4 regions of the Streptosporangium sp. H16 genome follow, and region 4 is predicted to be linked to each of the others. Evidence: riboswitches for the same ligand, from Rfam matches in the RefSeq annotation. Region 4 holds a riboswitch; each other region holds the start of a gene.
What was found. A riboswitch is a leader RNA that binds a small molecule or an ion and turns the genes downstream of it on or off. The one in region 4 is predicted to bind cyclic di-AMP.
Positions count from the first base shown of each region.

Region 1: it holds a riboswitch for cyclic di-AMP, as region 4 does, so the genes downstream of both, ACTOQ2_RS41095 (PLP-dependent cysteine synthase family protein) here and ACTOQ2_RS25830 (CHAP domain-containing protein) in region 4, are expected to answer to the same signal.
Region 2: it holds a riboswitch for cyclic di-AMP, as region 4 does, so the genes downstream of both, ACTOQ2_RS04220 (hypothetical protein) here and ACTOQ2_RS25830 (CHAP domain-containing protein) in region 4, are expected to answer to the same signal.
Region 3: it holds a riboswitch for cyclic di-AMP, as region 4 does, so the genes downstream of both, ACTOQ2_RS21320 (C40 family peptidase) here and ACTOQ2_RS25830 (CHAP domain-containing protein) in region 4, are expected to answer to the same signal.

Region 1 covers NZ_JBPXMD010000054.1:9,829-14,011, reverse strand. Annotated here, with positions in the region: gene ACTOQ2_RS41100 (hypothetical protein) at 1,514-1,726, shown strand; cyclic di-AMP (ydaO/yuaA leader) riboswitch at 1,923-2,075, shown strand; gene ACTOQ2_RS41095 (PLP-dependent cysteine synthase family protein) at 2,319-3,425, shown strand; gene ACTOQ2_RS41090 (MDR family MFS transporter) at 3,368-4,183, shown strand, end outside.
Region 2 covers NZ_JBPXMD010000002.1:264,732-268,914, reverse strand. Annotated here, with positions in the region: gene ACTOQ2_RS04225 (DUF4253 domain-containing protein) at 1-857, shown strand, start outside; cyclic di-AMP (ydaO/yuaA leader) riboswitch at 1,234-1,385, shown strand; gene ACTOQ2_RS04220 (hypothetical protein) at 1,653-2,480, shown strand; gene ACTOQ2_RS04215 (hypothetical protein) at 2,598-2,969, opposite strand; gene ACTOQ2_RS04210 (roadblock/LC7 domain-containing protein) at 2,982-3,368, opposite strand; gene ACTOQ2_RS04205 (hypothetical protein) at 3,439-4,183, opposite strand, start outside.
Region 3 covers NZ_JBPXMD010000012.1:60,308-64,490, reverse strand. Annotated here, with positions in the region: gene serA (phosphoglycerate dehydrogenase) at 1-535, shown strand, start outside; gene ACTOQ2_RS21320 (C40 family peptidase) at 1,035-1,643, opposite strand; cyclic di-AMP (ydaO/yuaA leader) riboswitch at 1,631-1,863, opposite strand; gene ACTOQ2_RS21315 (3-isopropylmalate dehydrogenase) at 2,004-3,050, shown strand; gene ACTOQ2_RS21310 (branched-chain amino acid aminotransferase) at 3,224-4,183, shown strand, end outside.
Region 4 covers NZ_JBPXMD010000016.1:131,579-135,761, reverse strand. Annotated here, with positions in the region: gene ACTOQ2_RS25835 (hypothetical protein) at 1-573, opposite strand, end outside; cyclic di-AMP (ydaO/yuaA leader) riboswitch at 1,419-1,557, shown strand; gene ACTOQ2_RS25830 (CHAP domain-containing protein) at 1,576-2,271, shown strand; gene ACTOQ2_RS25825 (ABC transporter substrate-binding protein) at 2,960-4,183, shown strand, end outside.

The DNA.
Region 1 (4,183 bases), on a different contig from region 4:
CGAGGCGGCGGCCGCGCGGGCTCGCGCGATGTGCCGCGTCCATAGGGACGCCGCGCTGATGAGGAGAAGAAGCACTGAGGTGAGTACGGCCAGGCAGACGGAGCTCGGATCAAGAGGCAAAGGAGTGTCATCACGCCCTGCGAGCAGTTGCCTGGCTTGGGGCATCAAGGGGGGATGGGGCTCTGCGTATGCTTTCAGCACCCCATGATCAGCGGCAGAGGCGTGCCCGGGAGGGGCAGGCATGCCGCCGTGCCTTTGCCAGTGGTCCAGGTGTCCCAGGGTGTGCATCCCGGCGACGCCCAGAACCAGAGCGATCAGAAGAAGCCGGTACGACACCCGCACCGTGAACTGGCGGGCTGAACCGTCCATCGTCCTCCTTCGCTCTCGCGGTCTGACCTTCCCAGCTGTTCTACGATTTACCATCGTAGGCCAGTCGGCGTAGACTTATGGGCCGGAAACCCTCGCGGAAGCGAACACCGACGAGGCGTGCGCCGCAAACTCCTCAGCCTGTCCAGCGAGCGCATTGCCAATCGCTCGCAGGCATTGTGGCCGGCAAGTGAACGACGGGGGCGCCGTGAAGGCGCGTCGCGCGACCAGGTTCGCAGGGTAGGGCAGTACTCGGCCGTCGGGTCAAAGCCGACTAATCGCTACACAAGCTCATACTATCCAACATAGTAAACACTGGCGGACAGGTCTCCCTCCGCTGACCGCCAACGCTGCTCCCGGCCCCGGGCGGCGGCGGATCCTCGCCCTGCGGCCACGCTCCTCTGAGTCACTTACTCAAAGGAGAACGAGAATGCACACAGAGTGATGTACGGTTCGCTCTGTGACCGCGTGCGCCCGCTCATCCGCCTCTCGGCTTCCTGGAACGCCAGGACTGTGGATCGGCATGCTCGCGGCACTCATCGTCTTCCACGTGATCCTTTGTACAGCTGGGTCGCATATCCGCGTTGAGGACTCCTCGCCTCACTCCGCCGGGGCGGCCTCGTCTCATGGAAACCCAGGGTCAGGCCACCACGAACATCCGGTGACGTGTGACGCTCCCACCATGCTGACGGCTTCCGATCACCGCGGCGCGGCGTCCTTCCCCCCTTTTCTGGTGGTGTTGAAGCCGGGCGTATCCGATGAAGCCGTACCAGAGCATCTGCGACGAGTGCGTGGCTTCGACTCTCGGCTCTCGCTGCGCTCTGGAACGAGTCTTCTTGCCCTGCTCTGTGAATCGCGGGTATAAGAGCGGCTTCCTGGTGCGTTCGCCTTCGGCGCACTTGACCAACGTTTTCGTTCTGCGTCCTCGCCCGGAGGCGCCATTTCGCTTCGCCTGAGAATGGCCGAGGCAGAGGCGCTCGTCCACCTAAGTCGCTGTCTTCGGTGAAACGGCGGTCGCCAGGCTGGAGAACGCGGAGCCTGCGCCTCGCTCGGGCTGGGTCACGATCGCCATCAACGCCGCGGATCCCTGCAGGTCACACCCCCGCAAGGGCAGGACCACGATTGCATACTATGTATTGTAGTAGGAGTGGTCGAGGAGGTGAATGATCAACTCGTGCGCGGCAGGGTTGGAAGTCAACGCGTTGCCTCGTTTCTCTCATGCGCATACATCCACCCGAACAGCAGGCTCCTCCTCAAGGAGGCCAGGGGAGACGCCAGGGCCGACGAGGTAGCGGAAGGCGCGCATACCCCACAGCGCGACATCGAGTGCAAAACTCGCCACCTCTACTACTACTCATAGCAAATAAGTTAAAAATTGTGGAAAAAAGGTCCCGCCGCGCGGGGAATCTCATTGAACGTTCCTGGGTGTGGTGTGCGTGGTTTTATCCGAACCGCCTACCTCCGGGGAACTCAAGACATACGCCTGACATGCGGTGGGTGATGCCGCCATAGTGCCGAGAGCGCGTCTCACCTGCGTAGATTCCCTTCCCGTGCGGCGATCGTAGCCGCCGAGTCTGCGATCTTCACGGAGTCGGGGCCCCAGTCTCTCTGGGGTGAATCGGCGCGCCCGCCCCCACGCGGCGCCCCGTAGGGCACTTCCACACCCGACCCCGCCCGCTAACCAGCTAGGCGCCTGGAAGTAAGGAGAACTCCCCGCATAACCACATACCGCTTCCCCCTGACGGGGGAGTTGCCAGGCGGTCATTCCTGCTCCAGCCGGGCCGCCGCCCGCGCCGTGATCTTCGATTTCATCGGAATCGGCACAACCTGTACGGGCTGCGCGGCAGCCCCGGCCACCACGGTCTCGCCAACTCCGAGGCCGCCACCCTGTGGCCTGGCCATCACACCGGCGGTGTCCGCCGAAGCGAAGCAAGCTCATCAGAGGAATGCAGATGGAGAACACTCGTGTGAAGACCCGGGCCTCGACGGCGAGCGTTGCGGGAACCCCCTCTCCGGCAAGCCTTGTCGGCGACACGCCGGTGCTGTGGGTGCCTGAGCTGTGGACCGGTGAAGAAGAACGTGGCTTCTGGGCGAAGCTGGAAGGCTGCAACCCGGGCGGTATCAAGGACCGCCCGGCGTTGCACATGATCGAGCAGGCGCGCCTGCGCGGAGAGTTGCAACCGGGGCGGGCGATCATCGAGTCGACCAGCGGGACGCTCGGGCTCGGCCTGGCGCTGGCGGGCATCGTCCACCACCATCCGGTGATCCTGGTGAGCGACCCCGGCCTGGAACCGTTGATGCACCGGCTGCTGCGCGCCTACGGAGCCCATGTCGAGACGGTTGGCGCCCCCCACCCCACCGGGGGGTGGCAGGAGGCGCGGCGCCGGCGCGTCGGCGAACTCCTGGCCGAACACCCCGGCGGGTACTGCCCCGACCAGTACAGCAACCCCGACAACGTCTCGGCCTACCAAGGCCTCGCCCAGGAACTGGCCGACCGGCTCGACCGGCTCGACATCCTGGTGTGCAGCGTGGGCACCGGCGGCCACAGCGCCGGCGTGTTCGGCGCGCTGCGCGAGCTCCGGCCTTCCGTACGCCTGGTGGGGGTCGACACGGTCGGTTCCACGATCTTCGGTCAGCCCGCTCGCGCGCGGCTCATGCGTGGTCTGGGCAGCAGCATCCATCCGCGCAACGTCGCGTACAGGGCTTTCAGCGAGGTGCACTGGGTGGCGCCCGGCGAGGCCGTGTGGGCCTGTCGCCGGCTCGCGGCGGGCAGATACGCGTCCGGAGGATGGAGCGTGGGCGCCGTCGCGCTCGTGGCCTCCTGGCTGGCGCGTTCCGAGCCCGCGGGCACGCAGATCGCTGCGGTCTTTCCCGACGGCCCCGAACGCTACTTCGACACCGTCTACAACGACGCCTACTGCGCCGAGCACGGTCTGCTCGAGGTCAAGCCGGAGCCTGAGCCCGACGAGATCGCTCATCCGCGCGAAGCCGAGGTGGTGCGATGGACGCGCTGCGCTACCGTGGTGGACCCGGTGAAAGACGCGGAAGAGCGCACATGAGAACCACCCTCGCCCAGGTGCGATCGTTCAACCGGCCGATCCGGCTTCTCCTGGTCAACCAGCTCACCATCAACGTCGGCTTCTACATGCTCATGCCGTACCTCGCCCTGTATCTGTCCGACGACCTCGGGCTGGCGGTCTGGCTGGTCGGCCTCATCCTGGGCGTACGCAACCTCAGCCAGCAAGGCATGTTCCTGCTGGGCGGCAGCCTGGCCGACCGGATCGGCTACAAGCCGATGATCATGGCTGGGCTGATCCTTCGAAGCGTCGGGTTCGCGCTGCTCGGCCTGGTCGAGTCGCTGCCGGCACTGATCGTCGCCGCCGCGCTCACCGGCTTCGCCGGCGCGCTGTTCAACCCTGCGGCCCGCGCCTACCTGGCTCAGGAGGCGGGTGAGCGCAAAGTCGAGGCGTTCGCGGTCTTCAACGTCTTCTACCAGACGGGCATCCTGGCCGGGCCGGTGATCGGCCTGCTGCTCAACGGTGTCGCCTTCCGTCTCATCTGCTTGGTCGCGGCCGGACTGTTCACCGTTTTGGCCGTCGTGCAGGTGCGGGCCCTGCCGGCGCGGTCCGGTGGCAGGGCGGGCGCTGAGGCGAGTCTGCTGCAGGACTGGCGCCAGGTGATCGGCAATCGCGCCTTCCTGCTGTTCTCGCTGGCCATGGTCGGCTCCTACGTGCTCAACTTTCAGATCTATCTGGGCCTGCCCATTGAGATCCGCCGGATGACCGGTGGTGAGGCCGGGGTCACGCTGATGTTCGTG
Region 2 (4,183 bases), on a different contig from region 4:
ATTGTGAGAGTGAGCGACTTCCGCCAGTTCTGGGCCAGCTGTTCGCCGACGGAGCCGACGGGAGCGAGGGCGGCGACGGAACCGGCGGGGGCAGGGGCAGGAGGCTCTCGGTGGAGCTGCCGCCGGGGGACGTGGTGTGGCCCGACCCCGGTTACGCCCAGCTCGCCGTCCGTCGCCGTCCGGCGTTCTGGCTCAGCGAGGTGGCGGTCTCCGGCGAGTACTGGGCGCGGCTGAGGGCCCAGCACGAGCGGTCGGGCCTGTGGCCGGTGCTGCTGGAGGACTCCGTCCAGCCCTGGTCGGCCGGCCAGATCGCCCCGGACACGGCCGGTCAGATCGACAATTACCACGCCGCCGCGTTCATGGCCGAGGTGTGGTCCGACTGGATCGCCAAGGCCAACCTCGACCAGCTCGAACTGCTCGAGCCCTTCGGACCCGAGTGTCCCGGCCCGGCCCCCCCGGGCAGGCTCGCCGCCGACCCCGGCGTGGTCGCCGACTGGTACGCCGGGCTGGTGGCCGAGCGCAGGACCCCGCTCGGGCTCGTCGCGGTCGAGCGCGGGGCCGACGCCCTCGCCGTCATGGGCTGGCAGGGCGCCCTGAACCACAACGAGTGGATGGTCCCGCTCGCGGCCGTCGTGCGCAGCTGGGAGGACAGGTTCGGGGTGCGGGTGGTCGGGATGGGTTTCAACACCCTCGACCTCAGCGTCGCCGCGCCCCCGACCACCTCCGAGCACGCCCTGCACGTCGCCGCGGAGCACTGGACGTTCTGCCCCGACAGCATCATCCAGGGGGCGGGGAACCTCATCGACTACGCCGAGCAGATCAAGGGCAGGAACGCCTGGTCGTTCTGGTGGGACTGAGCGGGGCCGGGCGGGACCGATCGGCCGGGGACGACCCGCGAGGCGGGCTCCCCTTGAGCGAACCTTTGCGCAAAGGAACCGGCGGGCCGGGGGAGGGCTCACGGGGCGCGCGTTCTCCCGCGTGGATCTTCCGTGGATCTCCGGACGCGGGGCCTGGAACGGGGACAGGAACGGGGTTCCGGGGCTGGACACCGAGATGGGGGAGACATCCGTGCTGGTAGGACAGGTGTTGGCCTGGCGGGGCGATCGATGAGGCTTCCTTGAAGCTTGTAGGTAGATCTTCTGGGGTTTTCATGGTGTTTGCTTTGCTTTGTCCGGTTTGGGTGGGTAGTGTCCACAGTCATCGGTAGGCGACCTGCCCTTCACAAGAGGGAGCGGCCGGCCGACGTCGAATCCCGAGGGCCCCACAGGGGCCCCGGAGCCGGGGAACCACTTTTCCGGGGTGAATCCGCCGCGACCACGCGGCGGTAGGGCAACTCCACCGCCCGAACCCGTCAGCTAACCCGGTAGACGAGATGGAGAGGAGATCCCCTCATGGATCACCGCGTTACCACGTCGGTGCAGCCCTTGTCCGTGCCGACCACCTGAACTTTTCCCCCCTTCCGCCGACATCCCCCGTTCCCCCCGGACCTTCTCGCCGCGCCTGATCGCGGCACCTTCCAGATCGTGCTCCGCGTAGCGATTGCCCGAGATTCCGGCTACGCCCCCTTTTCCGACGAGCGCGTCCCCGCCCGTGCACCCCTTCGGTGTGTCGCACGTGGCTGCCCCGTTCCCTCGCGAAAGAGCCTTTTCTCCATGCGCCCCTTCTTTGGTTTGCACAAGAACGGCCTGAGCAAGTTCACCTGGCAGAAGAACAAGCCCCGCGGAAGCCGCCTCGCAGCCGCCGCCCTGGTCGGCGCGAGCGTCCTCGCCGCCACCGGTGTCGCGGTGGCGCTGCCCGCCTCCACCTGTTTCGCCGCCACCGCCGACCCCGAGGTCGGGGTGGCGAAGGCCAGCGCCGAGTCCGTCCTCCTCCAGGGCGCGACCACGGCCTCCTACTTCTGGGACGACTCCTCCGGCCGGGCCGGTGACACGGGTCTGCCCGCCAGCGGCCGGCCGATGCAGAAGGGCATGATCGCCAGCCCGAGCTGGCCCCTGCTCACCGAGGGCTACATCATCTACAAGGGCAAGAAGGCCAAGTTCTTCGTCGGCGACCGCGGCCCCGGTTCCCCCTCGAACCAGGGCATTATGATCGACATCGACGCCAAGACCTTCGCCGACCTGACCGGTGGAACGTTCAACGCCGGCACGCTCGGCGTGGACGGCAACGGCGGGATGGGCCACATCGACATCCAGTACGTGGTCACCAAGTGGGGTAACGGTACGGGGATAAAGAACCACCCCGTCGCGTTCTCCACCGGTGCCTGGAGCCGCAGGGACACCAGCCCGGCCAAGCCCCCGACGGTCGTCTTCGCCAAGGCCCAGGAACTGGGGATAGGCGTGCAGACCCAGCTGGTGAGCGCCGCGGCGCGGCCGTGGGCCGGCAAGCCCAAGGTCATGGTCGAGCCCGCCTCCTGGCACGCCCCGGCCGGCGTGGCCGTCGCCGGTGCCCGCGCCGCCGAGATCGGCGCGGGGAAGGGCTGAGCCGGCGCCGCCGCCCTCCGGAGACCCCCGCCGGAGTCCTCCGGGAACGCTCAGAAAAGACGCAGAAAGGACTCCGGTGCGGTCCGTGCCTCCCGGGGCACGGACCGCACCGGAGGATCAGACCTCGAGCTTCTCCTCGATGCCGCGCAGGGTGTGCCGCGCGAGCGCGAGGTTGGCCCGGTTCCGGTCGAGAGCCAGGTAGAGGAACAGCCCTTTGCCACTCCGGCCCGAGATCGGGCGGATCACGTGGTACTGCGTGCCGAGCGTGATGAGGATGTCCTCGATGCCGTCCTTGAGGCCGAGCGACTCCATGGTCCGCATCTTGGCCTTGACGACCTCGGTGTTACCCGCGGCCGCGATCTGGAGGTCGAGGTCCTTGGACCCGCCGAGCGCGCCCAGCGCCATCCCGCTGTTGTAGTCGACGACGACCGCGCCGACGGCACCGTCGATCGCCATCATCTCCTTGAGCGAGATGTCCATGTTGCCCATTGCTGTCTCCGATCACTGGGGTATCGATGTGCGCGAGCCGGCGGCGGCCAGTCTGGCCGCCGTCTTGCGGCCCTCCAGCCGGAGCAGCCCGAGGTTGGTCCCCGGGCGCGCCAGGACTGTGAGGACGATCTTGGGTCCGGCGGCGTAGAACGCCGCGTAGCCGTTGGTGCCGGAGATCAACGTCTCCTCGAAGGTGCCCTTGCCGGCCATGCTCGTCATCCGGCGGCTGAGAGCCAGCACCGCGGAGGAGAGCGCCCCGGTCTGCTCGGTGTCCCTGTCCAGATCGCTCGCTATCGTCAGACCGTCGACGCTGCACGCGATGCTCCCGTTCACGTCGGGTACGCGTTCTCGCAGCGCCGCCATCTCGCGCCGTATCTCCTCACGCAGTTCCACCGGCATCCTCCTTCCGATCAGCTTCAGCGTCCGCAGCCTTATCGGCATGTGACCGGGCTCAAGTCGCTCAAGTCGCTCAAGTCATGGCCTCCAATGCGTTCCTGAGCCGGATGAGCAGGCTGACGTCGGCCGGGTCCCCGTTCGCCCTGGGGAGCCAGTCCGACGTCTCCGGAGAACCCGTGCCGGCCGCCGGGATCTCCGTGGCACCCCTCGTCCGCCTGGGCAGCGGTGCCGGTGCCTCGGGAGTCCCGGGAGTCCCGGGAGTCTCTGCCGGAGCGGGCTCCGGGAGGCGGAGCAGCCCGGACGAGGCGAGCTGCCGTACGGCGAGCAGCACCGAGTACGCGGGACGGCCCAGCTTGCGCGCCAGGTCGGCGGGGGTCGCCGTGGAGTCGGCGCCGACGAGCACCTCCCACTGGAGCGAGCTCAGCACCACCCGCTGGGCGCCGATGCGCCCGAGCGGGACGACCGGGAGCGTGTCCAGCTCCGCGGACGGCCAGGTCTGTTCCAACTGCGCCTTCCTTCGCTCGCACTCCCGGAGCAGGCCGGTCGCGTCGAAGTACCACTGCGGTCCGAGCCAGTGCCGCTCTCCCCGCCGGAACCTGGGCCGGTGCCCGGTGGCCTGCAGCAGGAAGTACGCGGCGTCGAGCACCGCGCTCAGCACGCAGAACTCCAGTTCCCCCCTGGTGAGCAGGCCCCGCGCGACCAGCTGCTCGCCCCCCGACGGCTGGGGGGCCCGCGCGTCAGGTGGCCGGCGGCTGGCGGCCTGCCTGACCTGCCGTACGGCGTGGGCGGATATCCCGCGGCAGGCGCCCAGCAGGTCC
Region 3 (4,183 bases), on a different contig from region 4:
GCGCGGTGAGATCGCCTCCCACGACGTCCGCGTACTGGAGCTGGCCGCGCTCAAGGGCGTCTTCACCGACGTGGTCGAGGACTCGGTCACCTATGTCAACGCCCCGCTGCTGGCCAAGGACCGCGGCGTGTCGGTCGAGCTGATCACCAGCTCCGACAGCCCCGACTGGCGCAACGTCGTGACGGTCCGGGGCGTCCTGGCCGACGGCCGCGCGGTCTCGGTCTCCGGCACCCTGTCCGGGCCGAGGCAGATCACGAAGATCGTCGAGGTCAACGGCTACCAGATGGAGATCGAGCCGACCGACCACCTGTCGTTCTTCACCTACACCGACCGCCCCGGCATCGTCGGCGTGGTCGGCCGCATCCTCGGCGACCACTCGATCAACATCGCCTCGATGCAGGTGGCCCGTGACGCCAAGGGCGGCAAGGCGCTCATCGCGCTCACCGTCGACACCGCCATCCCGGCCGAGGTGATCGACCAGATCGGCTCGGAGATCGGCGCCGACAGCGGCCGCTCGGTCGACCTGGCCGACTAGCCGTACCGCCGATGTGGCCGCCGCCCCGGAGACCGGGGCGGCGGCCACATCTCGTCTCAGCATGTGAGAAGTGTGTACGCCGGGCGAGACGGTTTTCCCGCGGCCGGGTAACCTGGAGTCAAATGCGCCAGGTTCTCGTAATTCCTACCTGCCGCGGCGAGGCCTGACAGGGGCGGGCCGGCGACTCGCCGCGGTGTCGTGGCGCGTGCCGGCTCCAAGCCCCCGCCGCCGGTCCGTGATCCGGACCCGCGACATCAGGCCTGGTCGGAGTCCCGACCGGAGTCTCGACCACCTTCCTTGCCGGTATGCGACCGAGACGAGATTCGCCATGTACGACATGTATCCCTGGAACCGTCCCGAGGAGACCGAGGACGAGGCCGTCGACGCGCTCCAGACCGCTCTGGACCGCAGGGACAACGGCGGTGCTCCCACCCGCTGAACCCGTTCTCTCCGCCGCCGGGGTCTCCACGGCCTCCCGGCGGTGATCCGCCGGCGTGTCTCATCCGCCGGTCACGGCTTCGGTCGCGAGCTCGACCCGCTTGGCCAGCTGAACCCCCTGCGGGTCGGGACGCACCGCGCCGACGAAGGATTCGCGGCGCCAGGAGTCGAGTTTCTCCTCCTTGACCACGTCGCCGGTCCGCGGGGCGTGAACCATGTAGCCGGGCTTTGTGATCATGCCGACGTGGCCGAGGCCGCTGAAGAAGGCCAGGTCACCAGGCTTGAGATTCTCCCAGGTGATCTTCTTGGAGAAGGCGGCGTACTGGTCGTTGGTGACGCGGGGGAGCTTGATCCCGGCTGCGCCGTAGGCGCGGAGCACCAGGCCTGAGCAGTCGAAGCCGCCGTGGCCGGTGCCGCCCCAGACGTAGGGCGTTCCGCGCTTGGACATGGCCCACTTCACGGCTTTCTGCCAGGCGGGCTTGACGGCCGTGGCCTTCAGCGCGTCCTTCAGCGCGGGGGTGTTGAGCGCGGCGGGCCCGGGGGCGGGGGGCGGGGAGGCGGCCAGGGCGGCGGTCGAGGTCGCGCACACCGCGGCGCCGGCGACGATCATGGAGGCGGAGATGGACAGGACACGGGGGAGAACTGTGCCGGACAGGATGATTCCTTCCATAAGGCCGGCCGGGTGAGCTGTCGGGCTCGGGCGTGGAGGCCGCCCTACGGCGCGAGAACGCGCTGATTCGCCCCAAGGAATCCACCTGATGACGGCCGGGAACGCGCTCCGGGGGAGGAGCGGGGTGCCCGGGGTCCGGTAGATCCCGTAAAGAGTGGTTCCCCGGCTCCGTGCGGGCCCGGTAAGGGGATGGCCCGTACGGATTAGGCATTGACGTGAATGGGAGGACCATAACGAAACCTCACGAAACGGTCAATACCAAGCAAAGGCGGACAAAACGATCAGGGGTCCCGCCGGACGAGTGTGTCCGGAGGATGAGACCGGTGTTCGATCACCGAGACGGACCGGTAAGGTGCCTGCATGGATTCGCGTAACATTCGCCTGGCGGTCATCCCCGGGGACGGAATCGGAGTCGAGGTCGTCACCGAGGGTCTGAAGGTCCTCGAAGCGGTCGGCACGAAGGTGGAGACCACCACCTACGACCTCGGGGCCAAGCGCTACCACGAGACCGGCGAGACCCTGCCCGACCCGGTCCTCGACGAACTGCGCGGATACGACGCGATCCTGCTCGGCGCGGTCGGCGACCCCAGCGTGCCCCCGGGCGTCCTGGAGCGCGACCTGCTGCTCAAGCTCCGCTTCCAGCTCGACCACTACGTGAACCTCCGCCCGGTCAAGCTCTTCCCCGGCGTCGAGACGCCGCTGGGCAAGGCCCGTCCCGAGGACATCGACATGGTCGTCGTCCGCGAGGGCACCGAGGGCCCGTACGCCGGTGCGGGCGGCGTCATGCGCCGGGGCACGCCGCACGAGATCGCCACCCAGGAGTCGCTGAACACCGCCCACGGCGTCGAGCGCGTCGTGCGCTACGCCTTCGACAAGGCGCTGGGCCGCCCCCGCAGGAAGCTGACGCTGGTCCACAAGACCAACGTGCTCACCTACGCCGGCGACCTCTGGGCCCGCACCTTCGACCGCGTCGGCCTGGAGTATCCCGACGTCCGGACCGACTACTGCCACGTCGACGCGGCCTCGATGTTCTTCGTCAGCCAGCCGGAGCGCTTCGACGTGATCGTCACCGACAACCTCTTCGGCGACATCCTCACCGACATCGGCGCGGCGATCGCCGGTGGCATCGGCCTGGCGGCCAGCGGCAACGTCAACCCCGACCGCACCGCGCCGAGCATGTTCGAGCCGGTCCACGGCAGCGCCCCCGACATCGCGGGCCAGGGCAAGGCCGACCCGACCGCCACGATCCTGTCGGTCGCCATGCTCCTCGACCACCTGGGCATGGCCGCCGAGGCCGCCAGGGTCGAGCGGGCCGTCGCCGACGACCTGGCCGGGCGGCCGGGCGGCCGGGCCGGCCGGGCCACCCACGAGATCGGCGACGACATCACCGCCCGAGTAGCCGGCTGAGGAAGCCGCCCTCCTCGACCCCGACGCGCCTGGCGGCTCACCCGAGCCGCCAGGTGCGTTTTTGTTTCTCCAGCACTGCCGGTTTTCGGCATGGATGGAGTAGTTTCCCGTTACCCGGTCCGACGCAGAATGGACCCAAGGGTAAGCCAGACACCAAGAGAAGGATCCGTGCGATGACCACCGCTCAGAAGCTCAGCTTCGACGTGCAGCTCTCCGACCACGCTCGCACCGCGGCAGAGCGCGAGCAGGTAATGGCGAGCCCCGGGTTCGGTCAGGTCTTCACCGACCACATGATCTCGATCGACTACACCGAGGGGCGGGGCTGGCACGACGCCAGGCTCATGCCGTACGGCCCGCTCAGCCTCGACCCCGCGACGTCGGTCTTCCACTACGCGCAGGAGCTTTTCGAGGGGCTCAAGGCCTACCGCCAGGAGAACGGCACGATCGTGACCTTCCGGCCCGAGGCGAACGCCGCTCGCTTCAACACCTCCGCGGCGCGGATGGCCATGCCCGAACTGCCCGAGGAGACGTTCGTCGAGTCGCTGGAACTGCTCGTCCAGACCGACCGCGAGTGGGTGCCGACCACGCCGGGACACAGCCTCTACCTGCGCCCCTTCATGATCGCGACGCAGCCGGCGCTCGGAGTCAACTACCCGTCCAGGACCTACAAGTACATGGTCATCGCCTCCCCTGCGGCGGCCTACTTCGGCGGGGGCAAGACCGTTACGGTCTGGCTCTCCACCGAGTACACCCGCGCGGCCCCCGGCGGGACCGGCTTCGCCAAGTGCGGCGGAAACTACGCGGCGGCCTTCGTCGCCCAGCGCCAGGCCGTCGAGCAGGGCTGCGACCAGGTGGTCTGGCTCGACGCGGGCGAGCACCGCTACGTCGAGGAGATGGGCGGGATGAACCTGTTCTTCGTCTACGGCGACCGTCTGCTGACCCCGGCGCTCACCGGCACGCTCCTGCCCGGAATCACCCGCGACTCGATCCTCTCCCTCGCCTCCGGCCTCGGCCTCCAGTCCGAGGAGGGGCGCCTGTCGGTCGAGGAGTGGCAGCGGGGCTGCGAGACGGGCGAGCTCACCGAGGTCTTCGCCTGCGGCACCGCCGCGGTGGTCACCCCGGTCGGCTCGGTC
Region 4 (4,183 bases):
CTCGGCTCCCCCGGCGCGTACGGCCTTCGCCAGGTCGGGGGGCACGGGCAGCGCGGTGAAGATCGACAGCCGCCCCGAGCGGGCGGCGGCGCGCAGCCTGAGCCCGGCCGCCGTGCCGAGGACGGTCCTGAGCCTTCCGGCCTTCCCCCTGGCCCTCAGCAGGGGCGTTCCCATCCTGCCGGTGAGCAGTTCCAGGAGCCGGATGGTGGCGAGCCCGTCGTCGACGATCACGATCCGGCCCGGGAGCGCGGTGAGCCAGCGGAACTGGACCTTGCCGGAGAAGGCGTCGCCCACCACCCAGGTCTCGCCCCGGCGCGGCCGGGGCATGTCCGGCCTGGCCGCGGTGAGCTCCAGCCCTCTGGGCAGGGTGAGACGGCCCAGCTCGCGACCCGTCACGGCCAGCGGGCGGAGTTTCGCCCTGGGCACGAGATGGCTGCGGGCACCGAGCAGCCCGGCGTGGTGGGCCTCCACCGCGCAGAGCATCTGCAGCGGGGACTCCACCCAGGCAACGGCCGAACCCTGTTCCCGCGCGTGGTCTCGGCCGTCCTCCACGCCGGGCGATGACCCGTTCACGACTGCCACAACCTAACCCGGTGGCCTTAAGCGCCCGGGAACTGCGGGTGAACAGCCGACCACGCTCGACCGCCGGTGCGGCGGGTTCTCCGCCTACGGCCGTTCCAAGCCGACCGGCCCGCTGTTCGCCCTGACGCGCCCTTGTCCCGCGCGCCCTTGTCCCGCGCGCCCTTGTCCCGCGCGCCTTTACCTCCGCGGATGACAAGGCCGCCTGGAAAGCGTCTTCCTTTACCTCTCTCCTTTACCTTCGCGGGCGTCGGGCCCCCCCGAGCGCGCGTTTCTTTACCCTTCGGGCGGCCAGGCCCGCCGACGGCCTGATCCCACCCCTCCCCCATCGCCCTGAGCTGCGGAAACCCCGCCAGGCGCGGGTCGCGGACCGCCGGATCCCGAGCGCCCTCTCCTGACCTTCCATGGGAGAACCCCTACCATCCGAATACTTTTTACTATCGAACCCATATTCGAAAACATGAAGGCACAACACCTCGGACCAGGAGGTTCACCCGCGCGCCATAGCACCCCCCGGCCGGCGGCTCGCAGGCGGGTCCGGGAAACCGGGATCGCCGCGGGGACAGGGGATCCCGGCCTCGGCGGGGCGTTCCCCCACCCGCCGGGAGGAGGCGCGGCCGGCACGGCCTCACCCCGCCTCCCGGGCCGGGCGGCACCCCGCGACACCGACCCGATTCGGACGTATTCCCAAGTCTGGGCAATATGTCCTACTTGTAATCGTCTGTCCGTCTGGCGTACCTTCGTCCTATTCATGGCAATTGCCTAGATCTATCCAGGTCTGTGCATTGCCGTCACATTGCCCGACCGTGTCCCACCTGGCGGAGACCTTCCGCCGTCGGTGAGCACGGCCGCCGAATCCGCGAGGTCTGCGGAACCGGGGAACCACGTTCCTGGGGTGAATCAGCGCACTCGTGCGCCGTAGGGCACTTCCCAGCCCGAACCCGTCAGCTAACCCGGTAGGCGGAATGGAAGCGAAGCAAGGAGTCGAACCCCCGTATGGCTAAGCATCGCCTCATCTCCACCCCCCGCGCGGCATGCGCCGTCCTGGGCGCCTGTGTCGCCCTGGCCACCGGCACCACCGGCGTCGCCCTGGCCGACGGCCACGGCGTCGTGAACGCACCCCCCGTCGACACCAAGGCCCAGGATTCCAAGGCCGCCAAGACCCCGCTCCAGATCGTGGCCGAGAGGCTTCCCAAGGTCTCCGCGGCGAAGGTCCTGGACATCGCCTCCAAGCAGATCGGCGTCCGCGAGAACTCCCAGGGCGGCGGGACCAAGTTCCACTCCTGGTACATGTCGAGCCCTCGCGCCAAGGAGACCCTCGCCCGCGACGGCGGCAACACCGTGTACGACTACGCCAACGCCCCCTGGTGCGCGATGTTCGTCTCCTGGGTCGGCGAGATGGCCGGCATCCGCCCCACGATGGGCTGGGACGCCTACACCGTAGCCCACGCCAAGTGGTTCAAGGACAACGGGCACTGGGGCACCATCCCCACCCCCGGCGCCGTCGTCTATTTCGACTGGGCCGGCGGCAAGAGCATCGGCGGCATCGACCACGTCGGCTTCGTGAAGAAGGACAACGGAGACGGCACGATCACCACGATCGAGGGCAACACCGGCAACGGCGACGTCGAACAGCGCGTCCGGCCGGTCTCCCAGGTCGTCGGTTACGGATACCCCGTCTACTCCGACTGACCCCGCGCCCGCCGCCCGCGCCCGCCGCCCCCGGCGGCGCGGGCGTACCGGCCCCCGCCGGTGAGCGGCCGCCCGGTCCACCCGCTCCCGGGGGCGGCGCTCGTTCGAGCGCCGCCCCCGGGAGCGTTCCGCGTCCTCCCCCGCCCCACCCCGGCGACGCTCGTCACAGCGCCCGCCCCGCCCCGGCGACGCTCGTCACAGCGCCCGCCCCGCCCCGGGGACGCTCGTCACGGCGCCCCTCTCCCCCGCCCGGCCCGGTGGTCGCCTTCTCGAACCCCTCCCCCACGCCCGCCCCGGTGGTGGCGGCACCTGCTCCCGCGGCCTCGCCCGCGCCCGCCCTGACACTCCCTTGACAACCTTCCACCGCCGCCGCCGGGGACGCCCGCGACGCCCCCCGCCCCGCACGCACACGAAATGCCCCGACTGTATGCCCGTGAGATGGGAGCGCTCCCAATCACCTTGATGAGATGTTTGTGCATGTCTGATGCCGATAGTCCTGCCTAAAACGACCGGATGTAACGGTTGAGTTTCGGCATATTGACGTCCTGGTTGCCCATCGTCCACTCTTCGTGGGAGCGCTCCCAAAGCACATTGAGGAACGACCTCGTCGCGAGGACCGCGTTTGTCGGGGACCGGCCCGCGATGTCGCCTCCCAATGATTCGGGCGACCACCTGAGAGGGGTCCGTAATGTTGAACAACAAGCGGCACGGCAAGCTGGCCGCCGTCGCGGTCATGGCGGCCACCGCCCTGGCCATCACTTCGTGCAGTTCCAGCGAGCCGTCCGCGCCCGCCGCGGGCACCGGTTCCGCCGCCGCTCCGGCCGAGCCGGTGACCATCACCGTGCACACCTTCGGCGGCGGCGAGAACTTCGGCTACGACAAGGCCGTGGAGACGTGGAACGCGGCGCACCCGAACATCCAGGTCAAATACCAGAACCTGACCGACCGGTTCGAGGACGTCTACCTCCCGCAGCTGCTCCAGCGCCTGCAGGCGGGCAGCGGCGCGGCTGACATCATCGCCCTGGACGAGGGCGCGATGGGCCTCATGAAGGCCCGCCCGCAGTTCTTCACCGACCTGGCCGAGCACGGGCTGGACAGCCGCAAGGCCGACTTCCCCGCGGCGAAGTGGGACAACGGCATCAACGCCGACAACAAGCTCTTCGCCCTGGGCACCGACATCGGCGGCATGACCATGTGCTACCGCAAGGACCTGTTCGAGAAGGCGGGCCTGCCCACCGACCGCGAGGAGGTCGGCAAGCTCTGGCCGGACTGGAACGCCTTCAAGGCGATCGGTGAGAAGTTCAAGGCGGCCAACCCCGGCAAGACCGATCCCAAGTTCATTGACGGCCCGAACACGCTCTACAACGTGATCCTGTCGCAGGAGGCGCCGAAGAACGGCAACGTCGCCTACTTCGACAAGAACAACCAGCTCATCGTCGAGACCAACCCGGCCATCAAGACCTCCTTCGACACGGTGAAGAGCTTCAGCGAGGCGGGCCTGACCGCCAAGCTCGCCTCGTTCAGCCCGCCGTGGAACGCCGCGATCAAGAAGGGCGCCTTCGCGACCATGGGCTGCCCGGCCTGGATGCTCGGCGTGGTCTCCGGTGCGGCCGGTGAGGGCAACAAGGGCAAGTGGGACGTCGCGTCCGTACCCGGCGGCGCGGGCAACTGGGGCGGCTCCTACCTGGCGATCCCCAAGCAGAGCAAGCACCCCAAGGAGGCCGCCGAGGTCCTGAACTACCTCACCGGCAAGGAGGGCCACATCATGGCCTTCCAGGAGGCCGCGGCCTTCCCGAGCTCCCTCCCCGCGCAGCAGGACCCGGCGGTCGCCGACCTGAAGAACCCGTTCTTCAACGACGCGCCGACCGGCCAGATCTTCGGCGCCTCGGTCAAGGACCTGCTGCCCGTCTTC